Regions from separate parts of the Streptomyces sp. NPDC104761 genome, predicted to be linked through region 1. Evidence: riboswitches for the same ligand, from Rfam matches in the RefSeq annotation. Region 1 holds a riboswitch; each other region holds the start of a gene.
The links. Region 1 has a riboswitch for cyclic di-AMP ahead of ACZ63F_RS39235 (M23 family metallopeptidase). Riboswitches for the same ligand answer to the same signal wherever they lie in the genome.
Positions count from the first base shown of each region.

Region 2: linked by a shared signal. The riboswitch ahead of ACZ63F_RS07075 (transglycosylase family protein) and the one ahead of ACZ63F_RS39235 (M23 family metallopeptidase) in region 1 are both predicted to bind cyclic di-AMP.
Region 3: linked by a shared signal. The riboswitch ahead of ACZ63F_RS31560 (M23 family metallopeptidase) and the one ahead of ACZ63F_RS39235 (M23 family metallopeptidase) in region 1 are both predicted to bind cyclic di-AMP.

Region 1 covers NZ_JBVJNZ010000022.1:104,919-110,794, reverse strand. Annotated here, with positions in the region: gene ACZ63F_RS39240 (GntR family transcriptional regulator) at 1-326, opposite strand, end outside; gene ACZ63F_RS39235 (M23 family metallopeptidase) at 704-1,459, opposite strand; cyclic di-AMP (ydaO/yuaA leader) riboswitch at 1,472-1,635, opposite strand; gene ACZ63F_RS39230 (M16 family metallopeptidase) at 1,827-3,215, opposite strand; gene ACZ63F_RS39225 (M16 family metallopeptidase) at 3,212-4,606, opposite strand; gene ACZ63F_RS39220 (DNA gyrase/topoisomerase IV subunit A) at 4,908-5,876, shown strand, end outside.
Region 2 covers NZ_JBVJNZ010000002.1:107,962-113,837, reverse strand. Annotated here, with positions in the region: gene ACZ63F_RS07085 (cytochrome P450 family protein) at 1-965, shown strand, start outside; gene ACZ63F_RS07080 (transglycosylase family protein) at 1,187-2,194, shown strand; cyclic di-AMP (ydaO/yuaA leader) riboswitch at 2,389-2,563, shown strand; gene ACZ63F_RS07075 (transglycosylase family protein) at 2,568-3,257, shown strand; gene eno (phosphopyruvate hydratase) at 3,725-5,011, shown strand; gene ACZ63F_RS07065 (FtsB family cell division protein) at 5,138-5,614, shown strand; gene ACZ63F_RS07060 (DUF501 domain-containing protein) at 5,644-5,876, shown strand, end outside.
Region 3 covers NZ_JBVJNZ010000013.1:233,348-239,223, forward strand. Annotated here, with positions in the region: gene ACZ63F_RS31550 (tyrosine-protein phosphatase) at 1-699, opposite strand, end outside; gene ACZ63F_RS31555 (alpha-galactosidase) at 898-2,970, shown strand; cyclic di-AMP (ydaO/yuaA leader) riboswitch at 3,279-3,439, shown strand; gene ACZ63F_RS31560 (M23 family metallopeptidase) at 3,444-4,388, shown strand; gene ACZ63F_RS31565 (SGNH/GDSL hydrolase family protein) at 4,614-5,399, shown strand; gene ACZ63F_RS31570 (TetR/AcrR family transcriptional regulator) at 5,444-5,876, opposite strand, start outside.

The DNA.
Region 1 (5,876 bases):
CTGACCAGTCCGCGCAGCACCTTGAGGTGGGCCTCGGTGCGGCGCTGGGCGGCCCGGGAGGCGCCGAGCGGCTCCAGGAGCATGCGCATCTCCAGCAGGTCGGCGGCCTCCTGCTCGGTCGGTTCGGCCACGCACGCGCCCGCGTGCCGGCGCGTCACCACGAAGCCCTCGGCCTCCAGCGTGCGCAGGGCCTCACGGACGGGGACGCGCGAGACCCCGTAACGACGGGCCAGGAGTTCCTCGGTGAGCCGGCTGCCCCGCTCGTAGACACCCGCGACGATGTCGTCCCGGATCGCCGTGCATACCGAGTGCGCCGGAATACGCATGTCCGACCTCCGCCTTAATCCCCGTGAAACGCCGCCGAGTGGCGCTCGTTCCGTGACTCTATTGCAATGAGCCGGAATTTCCGAAGGGGGGCCGGAATCCAGGGATATATTTTGGACAGCAGGGGCACGAAAACGACGAAAGCCCCGGCGGTGGGGCCGGAGCTTCGGAAGATGTCGCGGGTTGTCGTCGGTGCTCGGTCGTCGGGTGCGGGTACGTGGGGGTTGCTCGCGCAGTTCCCCGCGCCCCTTTCAGGGGCGTCACCGCAGCGCCCCTTCAGGGGCGCGGGGAACTGCGCGACCAGCCACGGCGCACCCGCACCCGACGACCGCACCGCGACCCCACGTCGGCCTCGGCGCCGGACCCGCGTCCAGCTCCCTCAGACGTTCACGCCGTGCTTGCGGAGGTAGGCGACCGGGTCGACGTCGGAGCCGTACTCGGGGGTAGTACGGGCCTCGAAGTGGAGGTGGGGGCCGGTCGTGTTGCCGGTCGCACCGGAGAGCCCGATCTGCTGGCCCGGGGTGACCCGCTGCCCCACCGAGACGCCGATGGACGAGAGGTGGCCGTACTGGGTGTACATGCCGTCGGCCATCTTGATGACGATCTCGTTGCCGTACGCGCCGCCCCAGCCGGTGGAGACGACCGTGCCGGTGCCGACCGCGTGCACGACCGTGCCGCTCGCGGCGTGGAAGTCGATGCCGGTGTGGGCACCGGAGGACCACAGGGAGCCGCCGGTCTTGTAGCCGGTGGAGACGTAGGAGTCGCTGATCGGCGCGACGAAGGTGTTGAGGCGCTTGCGCTCGGCCTCGCGGGCGGCGCGAGCCTTGGCCGCGCGCTCCTTCTTGGCCTGCTCCGCGGCCTTCTTCCGGGCGGCCTCCTCGGCCGCCTTGCGCTCGGCGACCGCCTTCTGGGCGGCGGCCTGGGCGTCGATCTGCTCGGCGACGGAGTCGCTGATCGTGATGACCGGGGTGAGGCCGGTCTGCTCCACGGAGTTCTCGGCGGCGAGCGCCGGGGCGGCGGAGACGGTGCCGATGACACCTGTGGTGGTGAGGGCCGCGATGCCGGCGGCCTGCGCGGTGGTGCGCTTCACCCGGCCGGGACGACGATGCTTCCCGGAGGCGCACATGAACGCCATGTAGAGGCTGGTCCTTTCCTTCCCTCTCGCCTACCGGGTTAGCTGACGGGTTCGGAGCAGGAAGGTCTCCTACGGACCCCCTCGCGACACGCGCGGGCGCCCGATTCACCCCAGGGACTGCGTGGGTCCCCGGCTCCCCTGGCTCGCGCCGTACGGGGACTCGGCGATGGCTGTCCGGTGCCGCGGACGCGGCGCGATGCCTGACGGACAGCCCGGAAGAACCTACGAGGGCCCGCCTTCAATGCTCAAACGGATCACCGTTTTTGTCGCGCATCCCACAGGGCAGACAGGCAACCTCCGCCCCAATTCGGACATTCCAGAGCCCTGGTGACCGGGATGGTCACCAGGGCTCCGCACGCGCGCGCCGCTACTCGGCGGCGACGACGTGGACTTCGCCGATCCCGAGAGCCTCCACGGGCTCCTTGATCTGCGCCGCGTCCCCGACGAGGACCGTCACCAGGCGGTCCACCGGGAAGGCGTTCACGACCGCCGCGGTGGCCTCCACGGTGCCGGTGGCGGCCAGTTGCCGGTACAGCGTGGCCTGGAAGTCGTCGGGCAGGTACTGCTCGACCTGGTCGGCCAGGGTGCCCGCGACGGCCGCCGCGGTCTCGTACTTGAGCGGCGCCACCCCGACGAGGTTCTGCACGGCCACGTCGCGCTCGGCGTCCGTGAGGCCCTCGGCGGCGAGCGTGCGCAGCACCGTCCACAGGTCCGACAGGGCCGGCCCGGTGTTCGGGGTGTCCACGGAGCCGCTGATGGCGAGCATCGCGGCGCCGGTGCCGTCGGGGGCGGACCGCAGGACCTGCCCGAAGGAGCGGACGCCGTAGGTGTAGCCCTTCTCCTCGCGCAGGACGCGGTCCAGGCGGGAGGTGAGGGTGCCGCCCAGGCAGTAGGTGCCGAGCACCTGGGCGGGCCACACCCGGTCGTGCCGGTCGGCGCCGACACGGCCGATGAGCAGCTGGGTCTGGACGGCGCCGGGGCGGTCCACGATGACGACCCGGCCGGTGTCGTCGGCGGTCACCGCCGGGACCGGGCGGGGCTGCGCGGTGGAACCGCGCCAGGCACCCAGGGTCTCGCCGAGCAGCTCGTTCAGGTCGATGCCGGTCAGGTCGCCGACGACGACCGCCGTGGCCGTGGCGGGGCGCACGTGCCGGTCGTAGAAGGCACGGACGGCGGCCGCGTCGATCTTCTCGACGGTGTCCTCGGTGCCCTGGCGCGGCCGGGACATCCGCGCGGTCGACGGGAACAGCTCCTTGTAGAGCTCCTTGGCGGCGCGCCGGCTGGGGTTGGCCAGCTCGTGCGGGATCTCGTCGAGGCGGTTGCGGACCAGCCGCTCGACCTCGCTCTCGGCGAAGGCGGGCGCCCGCAGCGCGTCGGAGAGCAGCCCGAGGCCCTTGGCGAGCCGGGAGGCCGGGACCTCCAGGCTGATCCGGACGCCGGGGTGGTCGGCGTGCGCGTCGAGGGTGGCACCGGCCCGCTCGAGCTCGGCGGCGTACTCCTCGGCGGAGTGCTTGTCGGTGCCCTCGGAGAAGGCGCGCGCCATGATCGTGGCGACGCCGTCCAGGCCGGCCGGCTCGGCGTCCAGGGGCGCGTCCAGGAGCACCTCGACGGCGACGACCTGCTGGCCGGGGCGGTGGCAGTGCAGCACGGTCAGGCCGTTGTCCAGGGTGCCGCGCTCGGGTGCCGGGAAGGCCCAGGGCTTGGCCTCGCCCGGCTGCGGCTGGGGGTGGAAGTCCATGGTGGCGAGCTCGGTCACTTGGCCCTCTCCTCGTTGTTGTCGCCGGCTTCGACCGTGGCTTCGGCCTCGGGGTCCTCGGGTACGTCGGCGTCCTCGACCGTCTCCGGGGACTTCGGTTCGTAGACGAGCACCGCGCGGTTGTCGGGCCGCAGACGGGCCTTGGCGACCTCCTGGACCTCCTCCGGGGTGACCGCCAGGACACGCTGCACGGCGGTCAGGGCGAGCTGCGGGTCGCCGAACAGGACGGCGAAGCGGCACAGTTCGTCCGCGCGGCCCGCGACGGTACCGAGCCGGTCCAGCCACTCGCGCTCCAACTGGGCCTGGGCGCGCTCCATCTCCTCGGGCGTCGGGCCCTGTTCGGCGAACCGGGCGAGCTCCTCGTCGATGGCGGCCTCGATGACCGGCACCTCGACGTCACCGGAGGTCTTCACGTCCAGCCAGCCGAGCGAGGGCGCACCGGCGAGCCGCAGCAGGCCGAAGCCGGCCGCGACGGCCGTACGGTCGCGCCGGACCAGGCGGTTGTAGAGGCGGGAGGACTCGCCGCCGCCGAGGACGGTGAGGGCCAGGTCGGCCGCGTCGGACGCGCGCGTACCGTCCTCCGGGAGCCGGTAGGCGGCCATCAGCGCCCGCGCGGGGACCTCCTCCACGACGACCTCGCGCAGCTGCTCGCCGATGACCTCCGGCAGCGAGCCGTCGCGCGGGGTGGGCTTGCCGTCGTGCGCCGGGATGGAACCGAAGTACTTCTCGATCCAGGCGAGGGTCTGCTCCGGGTCGATGTCGCCGACCACGGAGAGCACCGCGTTGTTGGGCGCGTAGTAGGTGCGGAAGAACGCGCGGGCGTCCTCCAGGGTGGCCGCGTCCAGGTCGGCCATCGAGCCGATCGGCGTGTGGTGGTACGGGTGGCCCTCCGGGTAGGCGAGCGCGGTCAGCTTCTCGAAGGCCGTGCCGTAGGGGACGTTGTCGTAGCGCTGGCGGCGCTCGTTCTTGACGACGTCCCGCTGGTTCTCCATCGACTCGTCGTCCAGGGCCGCGAGCAGCGAGCCCATGCGGTCGGCCTCCAGCCAGAGCGCGAGCTCCAGCTGGTGGGCGGGCATGGTCTCGAAGTAGTTGGTGCGCTCGAAGCTCGTGGTGCCGTTCAGCGAGCCGCCGGCGCCCTGGACGAGCTCGAAGTGGCCGTTGCCCTTCACCTGGGCGGAACCCTGGAACATCAGGTGCTCGAAAAGGTGAGCCAGGCCGGTACGCCCCTTGACTTCGTGCCGGGAACCGACGTCGTACCAGAGGCAGACCGCCGCGACCGGGGTCAGGTGGTCCTCGGAGAGCACCACGCGCAGACCGTTGGCCAAGCGGTGCTCGGTCGCTGCCAGGCCCCCGGAGCCTGTCTCGGCCGTGGTCGTGTGACCCATGGGCATGTACGTCCCTTCGCTCGCGGAAGCGGTCCCGAACCGCGGTTTTTCTACCGGTCCTGCCACTGTATGCAAGCGTGCGGGGGCCGGGCGAAGTTCCCGCACGACGTACGCCCACAGCGGATCGCGCGGGTGGATCGCGTAGCCTGCGTCCGACCCGCCTCGCATGTCTCCGGGCCGCGCTCCGGGCGGCCTCCGGGCACCGGGGCGGGCCGCGGAGACCGGGTCCTGGCCCGGGTTGTCAGTGCCGCGGTCCACAATGGTCCGCGTCAGATCCCGTTCACGCATGAGCAAGGAGCCGGCAGCGATGGCCCGCCGCAGCACGAAGACCCCGCCGCCCGACGACTCGTTCGAGGAGAGAATCCTCGACATCGACGTCGTGGACGAGATGCGCGGCTCCTACCTCGAGTACGCGTACTCGGTCATCTACTCGCGCGCCCTGCCGGACGCCCGCGACGGCCTCAAGCCGGTGCACCGCCGGATCGTCTACCAGATGAACGAGATGGGTGTGCGCCCCGACCGCGCCTACGTGAAGTGCGCGCGCGTGGTCGGCGAGGTGATGGGCAAGCTGCACCCGCACGGCGACTCGTCGATCTACGACGCGCTGGTGCGCATGGCCCAGCCGTTCTCGATGCGGGTCCCGCTGGTCGACGGCCACGGCAACTTCGGCTCACTGGGCAACGACGACCCGCCGGCCGCCATGCGGTACACCGAGTGCCGGATGGCCGAGGCGACCAGCCTGATGACCGAGTCGATCGACGAGGACACGGTCGACTTCGCGCCCAACTACGACGGCCAGGAGCAGGAGCCGGTGGCGCTGCCCGCCGCGTTCCCGAACCTGCTGGTGAACGGCTCGTCGGGGATCGCCGTCGGCATGGCGACGAACATGCCGCCGCACAACCTCGGCGAGGTCATCGCGGCGGCCCGGCACCTGATCCGCTACCCGAACGCGGACCTGGACGCGCTGATGAAGCACGTCCCCGGCCCCGACCTGCCCACCGGTGGCCGCATCGTCGGCCTGGAGGGGGTCCGGGACGCCTACGAGACGGGCCGCGGCACCTTCAAGATCCGGGCCACGGTGGCGGTGGAGACGGTGACGGCCCGCCGCAAGGGCCTGGTCATCACCGAACTGCCCTTCACGGTCGGCCCCGAGAAGGTCATCGCCAAGATCAAGGACCTGGTCAACGCCAAGAAGCTGCAGGGCATCGCCGACGTCAAGGACCTCACCGACCGCGAGCACGGGCTGCGCCTGGTCGTCGAGATCAAGAACGGCTTC
Region 2 (5,876 bases), on a different contig from region 1:
ACACCCGGCTGCGGCGGCTGGTGAGCAAGGCGTTCACACCGCGCCGGGTGGCCGAGTTCGCGCCGCGGGTGCGGGAGCTGACCGACCGGCTCATCGACGGGTTCGCGGAGCGGGGCGAGGCCGACCTCATCCACGAGTTCGCCTTTCCGCTCCCCATCTACGCCATCTGCGACCTGCTCGGCGTCCCGCCCGGGGACCAGGACGACTTCCGGGACTGGGCGGGGATGATGATCCGGCACGGGGGCGGGCCGCGGGGCGGGGTCGCGCGGTCCGTGAAGAAGATGCGCGGGTATCTGGCCGAGCTGATCCACCGGAAGCGGGAGGCGCTGTCCGCCGAGGCCGGTCCCGGCGAGGACCTCATCTCGGGGCTCATCCGGGCCTCGGACCACGGTGAGCACCTCACCGAGAACGAGGCCGCGGCCATGGCCTTCATTTTGCTGTTCGCCGGTTTCGAGACCACCGTCAACCTCATCGGCAACGGCACGTACGCGCTGCTCACCCACCCCGGGCAGCGGGCCCGGCTGCAGGATTCCCTGGCCGCCGGCGAGCGCGGGCTGCTGGAGACCGCTGTCGAGGAACTGCTCCGCTACGACGGACCGGTGGAGCTGGCCACCTGGCGGTTCGCCACCGAGCCGGTCGCGATCGGCGGGCAGCACATCGCGCCCGGTGACCCGGTCCTCGTTGTCCTGGCCGCGGCGGACCGGGACCCGGAGCGGTTCGCCGAGCCGGACACCCTCGACCTCTCCCGGCGGGACAACCAGCACCTCGGCTACGGCCACGGCATCCACTACTGCCTCGGCGCTCCGCTCGCCCGCCTGGAGGGACAGACCGCGCTCGCCGGTCTCCTCACCCGCCTTCCGGACCTGCGACTGGCCGTCGACGACGGGGAGTTGCGGTGGCGCGGCGGACTCATCATGCGCGGACTGCGTACTCTCCCGGTGGAGTTCACGCCCACCGGTCGGTGAGCCCTCGCCGGGCCCTCGCCGGGCCCGCGGCGAGCCTTCGCCGAAGCCACCACCGGCCCGTACGGGCAAAAGGTGACCGGCGTTCAAGTCTGTGATCTTCACGTGATCTGCGCGGCATTAACTTGTGACAAGTGATCGTCTGCCGATACGTTCACCCATCAGCGCGGCGCCCTCGCGGGACCCGCCGCGCTGGTCACCGCTGTCGCTCGAAAGGTTTCCGCATGCTCTCCGGGAACGGTCGTCACCGTCGCCCCCGCCAGGCTCCGGCACTCCTCGTCGCGGCCGGGGTGACCGGCTCCGCCATCGCCATCCCGCTCCTCGGCGCGGTGAACGCCAGCGCGGCCGACGGCTCTACCTGGGACCACGTGGCCGAGTGCGAGAGCGGCGGCTCCTGGAGCGCCGACAACGGCACGGGCTACTACGGCGGTCTTCAGATCTCCCTGGAGGACTGGAGCAAGTACGGGGGCCAGGAGTACGCCTCCACGCCGGACCAGGCGAGCCGTTCGCAGCAGATCGCGGTCGCCGAGAAGATGCTCGCCGACCAGGGCACCAAAGCCTGGCGGACCTGCGCCCTGCTCGCCGGACTCTCGTCCGACGACGCCTCGGTGAACGTCGACACGGGCCTGGGCAGCTCGGGTGGTTCGTCTGGTTCATCCGACTCGTCCGACTCATCGGACTCGTCCTCCGGGCTGTCCGACTCATCCTCTTCCTCCGGTTCTGACGCCTCTTCGGGCACTACGGACTCCGGGGGCGGCTCCGTCACCCCCTCCCCGGGTTCGAGCGCCGGCGGCGACTCCAAGGCTGACGCCTCCGGCAAATCCAGCAAGACGGACAAGTCGGAAACCTCCGACTCCGATTCCGGCTCCGCTGCGCCGAAGGCCAGTGAGAGTCCTGTCACCTCCGGGGCTGACGACTCGGACAAATCGTGGCAGACCGGGGGGTCTTGGAGTCTGGTGGACACGGGAGCCGTCGGTGGCGGCGGTAAGCACCGCGGCGGTTCGGCGGACGAAAGCGTGACAAACGGTCAGAATGTCACCTCCTCCGGCCGGCACGCCTCCGGCGACGGCGGCACCTACGTCGTCCGCGACGGCGACACCCTCGCCTCCATCGCCGACTCCCTTGGTCTGGACGGCGGGTGGCGCGCGCTCTATGACGTGAACAAGGCCGACATCGGCTCCGACCCGAATGCCATCACCCCCGGTCAGACCCTGAAACTCGGCACCGAATAGGACGAAAGGCGGCGGGAGTTGACGCCCTGCTTCGAGCTGAATGTCCGTTTTGGTGAGAGTGTGGGATGAGTCTCAGAAGCCCTGATCATCTTTGAAATTCACCTGATGGCCTGTTTACGGTCGAGGCCGCTCGTCACCACGAGCCCCGGCCGTCGCAACGCCGAGTCCTGCCAGCGGCTGCCCGGGAACAGTCGTCGCGTCATGCGCCGTAGGCAGGAGCGGGGGACCCAAGGTAAGTGCCGGGACCGGTGGTTGAGACCGCCGATCCGGCTCGGGGTGAAGCCGCGCACCGACACACGGGTGTGCGGCCGGGCAACTCAACCGGCCCGAACCCGACAGCTCACCTCGCAGGCGTCGGTGAGGGGATCGATCCATGCTGTTCTCCGGCAAGGGCAAGCACCGTCGTCCGTCCAAGGCCGTCCGCGCCATCGCTGTCGCCGGTGTCACCGGCGTCGCCGTCGCCGCCCCGCTGATGGCGGCCGGCAGCGCCTCCGCCGCCACCGCCTCCGAGTGGGACGCCGTCGCCCAGTGCGAGTCCGGCGGCAACTGGGCCATCAACACCGGCAACGGCTACTACGGCGGTCTGCAGTTCTCCGCCTCCACCTGGGCCGCGTACGGCGGCACGCAGTACGCCGCGCAGGCCAACCAGGCCACCAAGGCGCAGCAGATCCAGATCGCCGAGAAGGTCCTCGCCGCGCAGGGCAAGGGTGCCTGGCCGGTCTGCGGCACGGGTCTGTCCGGCGCCACCTACAGCGGCAGCAGCACCGGCTCCTCCAGCTCCTCGTCGAGCAGCAGCGCCGGCACGAGCACCCGGTCGACCGACACCCAGGCCGCCTCCCGCTCCGCCGAGCGCCCGGCCGCCAAGAAGACCGTCACCACCCCGACCGGCAAGAAGGTCAAGAAGGGCGACGGCGAGTACAAGGTCGTCAAGGGCGACACCCTCAGCTCGATCGCCGCGAAGCACAAGGTCAAGGGCGGCTGGCAGGCGCTGTTCAAGCTGAACAAGGACATCGTCGAGGACGCCGACTTCATCTACCCGGGCCAGCAGCTGCACCTGAAGTAGGGCGCCTGACGCAGCCCGCGGGGCGGCCGCCGAAAGTACCAAGCGGTGCCCAGCTGAACCACAGCTCCCCCACAGCCGTGGTCCCCATAGTGGAGACCACGTGAGGGCCACCCCCGTCCCCCACGAACCCCGCTCCGGTGCGTTTTCCCCCGAACGCACCGGAGCGGGGTTTCTCTTTGCCGCCGCCCGCCGCCCGCCGCCCGCCGCCCGCCGCCCGCCGCCCGCCACCCGCCGCCCTGTGGTCCCCGTCGCCCCGGCGTCCCCTTCTTGGTCCGCTCTTCTCCCGTTCTTCATCGGACCCCCCTTTGTTCCGCACGTGAACAATGAGTACCGTCTGTGTGTCCACGGGCCGGTCGGTCGTGCCGGCCGACGGCCCCGGGACGGTTAGGCTCTAGTCGCAAGGCTGAGCAAGGGCCGACGAGGCCCGCGTGCGCCCCGCACAACCAGCGTCACATCCCAAGAAGGAGATGCTCGTGCCGTCCATCGACGTCGTCGTAGCCCGGGAAATCCTGGACTCCCGAGGCAACCCCACGGTCGAGGTCGAGGTCGGCCTCGACGACGGCAGCACGGGTCGTGCCGCCGTCCCGTCCGGCGCCTCCACCGGTGCCTTCGAGGCCATCGAGCTTCGTGACGGCGACCCCAACCGCTACCAGGGCAAGGGCGTCGAGAAGGCCGTCCTCGCCGTCATCGAGCAGATCGGCCCGGAGCTCGTCGGCTACGACGCCACCGAGCAGCGCCTGATCGACCAGGCGATGTTCGACCTGGACGCCACCGACAACAAGGGCTCGCTCGGCGCCAACGCCATCCTCGGCGTCTCCCTCGCCGTCGCGCACGCCGCCTCCGAGGCGTCCGACCTGCCGCTGTTCCGCTACCTCGGCGGCCCGAACGCGCACCTGCTGCCCGTCCCGATGATGAACATCCTCAACGGCGGCTCGCACGCGGACTCCAACGTCGACATCCAGGAGTTCATGATCGCCCCGATCGGCGCGGAGTCCTTCTCCGAGGCGCTGCGCTGGGGTGCCGAGGTCTACCACACCCTGAAGAAGGTCCTGAAGGGCAAGGGCCTGGCCACCGGCCTCGGCGACGAGGGCGGCTTCGCCCCGAACCTGGAGTCGAACCGCGCCGCGCTCGACCTCATCCTGGAGGCCATCAAGCAGGCCGGTTACGTCCCCGGCGAGCAGATCGCGCTCGCGCTCGACGTCGCCGCGTCCGAGTTCTACAAGGACGGCAAGTACGAGTTCGAGGGCAAGTCCCGCTCGGCCGCCGAGATGACCGAGTACTACGAGGAGCTCGTCGCCTCCTACCCGCTGGTCTCCATCGAGGACCCGCTGTTCGAGGACGACTGGGCGGGCTGGAAGGTCCTCACCGACAAGCTCGGCGACAAGGTGCAGATCGTCGGCGACGACCTGTTCGTCACCAACCCGGAGCGCCTGGCCCGTGGCATCGAGGAGGGCACCGCCAACGCCCTGCTCGTCAAGGTGAACCAGATCGGTTCGCTGACCGAGACCCTGGACGCCGTCGAGCTCGCCCAGCGCAACGGCTTCAAGTGCATGATGTCGCACCGCTCCGGTGAGACCGAGGACGTCACCATCGCCGACCTCGCCGTCGCCACCAACTGCGGCCAGATCAAGACCGGCGCCCCGGCCCGCTCCGAGCGCGTCGCCAAGTACAACCAGCTGCTGCGCATCGAGGAGATCCTCGACGACGCGGCGGTGTACGCGGGCCGCAGCGCCTTCCCGCGCTTCAAGGGCTGAGCCCGTACGTCCCCGTACGGCCCGTAGAGGGTAAGGCTTAGCCAGTCGTACGTACGTCCCCGTACCCGGTCCCGTACCGTGTCCGGGGACGTACGCACGTATCAGGGCGACCAGGGAGGCGGGGACATGGCCGTGAAGGACCGGGACCGGTTCTCCACCGCGACCAGGCTCAAGCTGCTCGGCGAGCAGACGGCGGCCCGGGTCTACCGTTCCCAGACCAGGCGTCAGGCCCGCCGCTCCCGGCTCACCGGCCGCGCCGCGCTGCTCGCGATCGTGCTGTGCACGATGGTCGTGGCGCTCGCCTATCCGATGCGGCAGTACGTCTCCCAGCGCGCCGAGATCTCGGACCTCGAACGGCAGCAGCAGCAGGCCCGGCAGCGGGTCGAGCAGCTGCGGGACCTCAAGGCGCGGTGGCAGGACGACGCGTACGCCGAGCAGCAGATCCGCGAGCGGCTGCACTATGTGATGCCGGGCGAGACCGGGTTCGTGGTGATCGACCCCGGTGCCGCCAAGCAGGCGCACGCCTACCTCGGGGCGGCCGACCGGCCCTGGTACGCGAACGTCTGGGACGGCGTCGACAAGTCCGACGCGTCCGACCAGTGAACCGACAGAAAGCCACACAGAACACAGTCATGCACACGCCTCCGCCCTCCACTCCGCGCACCGAGCCGACCGACGCCGACGTCGAGGCCTTCAAGCAGCAGCTCGGGCGGCCGCCGCGCGGGCTGCGGGCGATCGCGCACCGGTGCCCGTGCGGGCAGCCGGACGTCGTGGAGACCGCGCCGCGGCTGCCGGACGGGACGCCGTTCCCGACGCTGTACTACCTGACGTGCCCGAAGGCCGCGTCCGCCATCGGGACCCTCGA
Region 3 (5,876 bases), on a different contig from region 1:
GCTCTCGAAGGCCGCCGCGAGGTACTCCGCGCGGGCGTCGAAGAGCGGGCTGAGCAGCTCCATCACCTCGGGGCTGTACACGCTCTCCCCGCTGCCGCTGCGCCTCACCTTGTAGCGGCGGTGCTTGGCGTTGGACTCCAGGTAGTCGGCGAGGATCGCGTCCCGCTCCACACCCACCGCGAGCAGCGTCACCGCTATCGAGATGCCCGCCCGGTCCTTGCCGGCCGCGCAGTGCATCAGCGCCGGGACGCTGTCCTCGGCGAGCGCGTGCAGCACGCGCGAGTGCTCGTCGGTGCGGTCCTTGACGATCGTGCGGTACGAGGTGACCATCCGGGCCGCGGCCTTGCCGTCGCCCAGGAGCCCGCGCAGCTGCTCGATGTCACCCTCGCGGACCATCGTCCAGAACTCGGCGCCGTGCGCCGGGTCGGTCAGCGGCAGGTTCACGTTCCGCGTGCCGGGCAGCTCGACGTCCGGGCCCTCCAGCTTCTGGTCGGCCGCGTTGCGGAAGTCGAAGATCGTGTGCAGGCCGAGCGAGGCGAGGAACTCCGTGTCCTCCTCCGTCGCGTGCGCCAGATGGCCGCTGCGGAACAGCACGCCCGGTCGCACCCGTCGCCCGTCCACGGTCGGCAGGCCGCCCACGTCACGGAAGTTGCGCACACCGGCCAGCTCGGGCTCGGTCGACGGGACCTGCTGCGTCACGGGGGGCTCCTCCCGGCCGGCCCCGTCGGCGCTGCTCGTCGACGGGCACTGGACCGACCATACGACATCGGTTTCCACGGGCAATGAGTTGTCCACAGGCATCGCCTCCGCGGCCCGTGCCCCTTGCCTCCGGGGCCCGTAGCCGTTGATGATGTTGGTGCTTGAGCGGATCTGTTGGCCCCTGTGTGAGGTTTCTCGATGGTGGACATCGCCGAAAACGGTCGTACCTGGCTGCTGTCGGGCCCCGGCAGCAGCTACGCGCTGCATCTGACGGAGACCGACGAACTGCTCCACCTGCACTGGGGGCCCAGGATCCGGCTCGCCGACGCCGAAGAGCTCAGCACCCGGGTGCTGCCCGGCTACTGGCCCTTCGAGTCCCCGCTGGACGGCCGCGAGGAGTACCCCGTCGAGGGCGGCCCCCGCTTCGTGCGGCCCGCGCTGTCCGTGCGGACCGAGGAGCGCCGGGGCACCGAGTGGACCTTCGACACGTACGAGGTCGAGGACGACGAGCTCCGGCTGCGCTTCACGGACGACGGCATCGTCATCACCCTGCACTACCGGATGCGCGGCGACGTCGTCGAGCGCTGGGTGAGCGTGGACAACGAGGCACGCGCGCGCGTGGAGCTGCTGCGCGCCGACCCCGCCACCTGGACGCTCCCCGACCGAGAGGGCTGGCGGCTGTCCCAGCTGCACGGACGCTGGGCCGCCGAGTCCCGCCTCACCAGGGCCCCGCTCACCTACGGCGAGAAGGTCATCGGCAGCCGCCGCGGCCACACCGGCCACCAGCACCTGCCCTGGGTCGCCCTCGACACCGACGCCACCGAGGAGCGCGGCGAGGTCTGGGGCTGCGCCCTCGGCTGGTCCGGCTCCTGGCGGATCGCGGTCGCCCAACTTCCCGACGCGCGCGTGCAGATCACCGGCGGCGCCGGCTACGACGACTCGGGCCTGCTGATGCTGGCCGAGGGCGAGTCGTACACCAGCCCGGTCTTCGCCGGCCTGTGGACCGACGGCGGCTTCGGCGGGGCGAGCCGCGCCTGGCACGCCTACCAGCGGGCGCACGTCATCCCGGACGCCGACCAGGACCGGCCGGTGCTGTTCAACTCCTGGGAGGCCACCACCTTCGACATCTCCGAGGAGCAGCAGGCCACCCTCGCCCGCCGGGCCGCCGCGATCGGCGTCGAGCTGTTCGTGGTCGACGACGGCTGGTTCGGCGCCCGCACCAGCGACCGCGCCGGCCTCGGCGACTGGACGCCCAACCCCGACCGCTTCCCCAAGGGCCTCAAGCCCCTCGCCGACTACGTGCACGCCCTCGGCATGCAGTTCGGCATCTGGGTCGAGCCCGAGATGGTCAACCCGGACAGCGACCTGTACCGCGCCCACCCCGACTGGGTCCAGTACCAGCAGGGACGAAAGCGGACGGAACTCCGCAACCAGCTCGTCCTCAACCTCGCCCGCGAGGACGTCCAGGAATACCTCTGGGAGCAGCTCGACGCCCTGCTGTCCAGTGCCCCGATCGACTACGTCAAGTGGGACTTCAACCGCTGCTTCACGGACGCGGGCTGGCCCGGCGAGCCCTACCCGCAGCGTCTGTGGGTCGACCATGTGCGCGGCCTGTACGCCCTGCTCGACCGGATCCGCGCGGCCCACCCGAACGTCGCCATCGAGTCCTGCTCTGGCGGTGGCGGGCGGATCGACCTCGGGATCATGAGCCGTACCGACGAGGTGTGGACCTCCGACAACACCGACCCGCTGGACCGGCTCGCCATCCAGCACGGCTTCAGCCAGATCCACCCCGCCCGGGTCATGTCGGCCTGGGTCACCGACAGCCCGAACCACCAGCTCAACGGCCGGATCAGCAGCCTGCGCTTCCGGTTCGTCAGCTCCATGGCCGGCGCGCTCGGGGTCGGCGGCGACCTCTCGCGGTGGACCGAGGAGGAGCTGGCCGAGGCCGGGCGCTGGGTGGAACTCTACAAGGAGATCCGGCCCCAGGTGCAGCGCGGCGACCAGTTCCGGCTGCGGCCACCGGCCGGCGGGCTCAGCGCGGTGCAGTACACCCTCGGCGACGAGACCGTCGTCCTGGCCTGGCTGCAGGCGCAGAGCTACGGCGAGCCGGCGCCGGCGCTGCGGCTGCAGGGGCTCGACCCGACCGCGTCGTACGAATGCCGCGAAACGGGCGAAGTGCATCGAGGTGCCGTGCTGTTGCACCACGGGCTGCGTACCGGGCTGAAGGGTGACCTGGATGCGGCGGTCTTCCGGCTCCGCCGGGTCTGACGCATCTGCCCGAATTGGCGCCTTCGTCATAACTTGCCATGGAATAAGCGGACGTGGTGTGACGTGCGTGAGGAGCGTCATATTCGTGACCGTCCGTCGCGCGTCATGCTCACGTAATCCTGATGTTCCGCAAGCGAATTGGAAATCCGACGGGGGCCGGAATTCACGGAGGGTGACCGGAACGTCCCTTTATGGATCACGTCGGGACCGGACGGCCGGAACCGGGTGCTTGTCCATGTCCGTCCCCCTCGCTTACGTTCGCCGCACATCCGGTCGGAACGCCGAATCCTGCCGCCGCCCGGAGTCCCCACACACACTCACCCGTGCCCGGCAGGAGCGGGGGACCCACCAGGTATGACCGCCTGTTCCGGTTCCCGGGACGGCTCGGGGTGCAGCCACCTCCTCCGGTGTGGCCGGGCAGCTCCAGCCCGAACCCGACAGCTCACCTCGCAGGCGCAGGAGAGGAATGCGCCATGCCCGCGAAGGGTAAGCACCGCCGTCCCAAGTCCCAGCGTCTCACCCGTTCGATGGCCGTCGCCGGAACCGGTGGCGCCGCGCTGGCCCTGCCGCTCATGGGGGCCACCGGCGCCCACGCGACCACCACGCAGTCCCTTTCCGGAAAGGCCGCCCAGTCGCTTCCCGTGGCCGAGAGGGCCGCGGTGAAGGAGGCGCCCGCACGGAATTCCGGCGCCGCGCATTCCGCGCGGCGGATCTACACGGTGGTGCCCGGCGACTACCTCTCGAAGATCGCCCGTGACCAGAACGTCCGCGGTGGCTGGCACCGGCTCTACGCCGACAACCGGCAGGCAGTGGGCGGCAATCCCTCGCTGATCCACCCCGGCCTCAAGCTCACCCTCGGCGGCCGGCACGCCGCGCCGACGGACTCCGGCTCCCGTCCCGAGGCGCAGTGGAGTCCGCGGTCGTCCGCCTCGTCCTCGGCGTCGTCCTCGGCGTCGTCCTCGTCCTCGGACGCCTCGGACATCGCGGGCGGTGCGGCCACGACCGTCGCCGGCTTCACCCTCCCGGTCGCCGGTGGCACCATCGGCACCGGCTACCACGTGGCCGGCAGCATGTGGTCCAGCGGTTACCACACGGGCGTCGACTTCGTCGTCCCGACCGGCACCCCGGTCAAGGCCGTCGGCGCCGGTACCGTCGTCACGGCCGGCTGGGGCGGCGCCTACGGCAACCAGGTCGTCATCCGGCTCGCCGACGGCTACTACGCGCAGTTCGGCCACCTCTCCGCCCTGTCCGTCTCGGTCGGCCAGACGGTGACCGCGGGTCAGCAGATCGGCCTCTCCGGCGCGACCGGCAACGTGACCGGCCCGCACCTCCACTTCGAGATCCGCACCACCCCCGACTACGGCTCGGACGTGGACCCGGTCGCCTACCTCCGCTCCAAGAGCGTCACCGTCGGCTGACCCTGCAGGCGCCGACCTCCGGCATTCCGGGGCCGCCCCACACGCGGTCCCGGAATCAGGATCGACGTCAACACCGCTGGTCAGGGACTTATTCCAAGATTGGCAAAGTATTTAGCAGTGTCTTATCTCACCGAGCGTCAACCCCTTATTACGGTCGCGTAGGTCACAGCCGAAGGTGAATCATGGCCCGACGTGGGAGACGATTCGAAGAGTGACAATGCATCAGTGATCGGGTCGTACGCAGCGGTGGGGGACAGCTTCACCGAGGGCGTGGGAGACCCCGGCCCCGACGGGGCGTTCGTCGGCTGGGCCGACCGGTTCGCGGTACTGCTGTCCGACCGGCGGCCCGAGGGCGACTTCAGCTACACCAACCTCGCCGTACGCGGGAAACTGCTCGACCAGATCGTGGCGGACCAGGTGCCGCAGGCCCTGGAACTCGCCCCGGACCTGGTCTCCTTCTGCGCGGGCGGCAACGACATCATCCGCCCCGGCACCGACCCCGACGAGGTGGCCGAGCGGTTCGAGCGGGCCGTGGCCCGGCTGACCGAGGCCGTCGGCACGGTGCTCGTGACCACCGGCTTCGACACCCGGGGCGTGCCCGTCCTGAAGCACCTGCGCGGCAAGATCGCCACATACAACGGACATGTCCGGGCCATCGCCGACCGGTACGGCTGCCCGGTCCTCGACCTGTGGTCCCTCAAGAGCGTGCAGGACCGGCGGGCCTGGGACGGCGACCGCCTGCACCTGTCTCCCGAGGGGCACACGCGCGTGGCGCTGCGCGCCGGTCAGGTGCTCGGCATCGAGGTGCCGGCCGACCCCGACCAGGCATGGCCCCCGCTGCCGCCCCGCGGCACCCTGGAGGTCCGCCGCGACGACGTGCACTGGGCCCGCGAGTACCTGGTCCCCTGGATCGGGCGCCGGCTGCGCGGCGAGTCGTCCGGCGACCACGTGACGGCCAAGGGTGCGCTCTCCCCGGACGACATCAAGATGCGGATCGCTTCCGTGGCCTGAGGCGGAGCGGGCGGGTAGGGGGTGGCCGCACTGCGGGCCGCCCCTTACTGCCGCTCGGGCAGCCCCAGTTCGCGCGCCAGCGCCTCGTCGGCCCAGGCCTGGGCCCTGGCCCGGGGTACGGCGCCGGGGTACGAGGTCAGCTGGACGGCGAGCCCGTCGAGCAGCGCGGTCAGCCGCAGCGCCGCCGCCGCGGGGTCGGGGCACCGGAACTCACCCGCCGCCACCCCCTCGGCGATGACCTCGGCGATGGCCGCCTTCCACTGCTGGTCCAGTCCCTTGGTGACGTCCCGCAGCGCGGGCTCCCGCAACGCCACCGCCCAGCCCTCGATCCACAGCCGCCAGCCCTTGGCCTGGCCGGTCGGCGCGTACCAGCGCACCGCGGCCCGCAGCCGGCGCAGCGCCGACGTGCGGCGGCCCAGCAGTTTGCGCAGATGCGCCAGGTCGTCCTCGGCGGCATAGGTGAAGGCGGCCGCGACC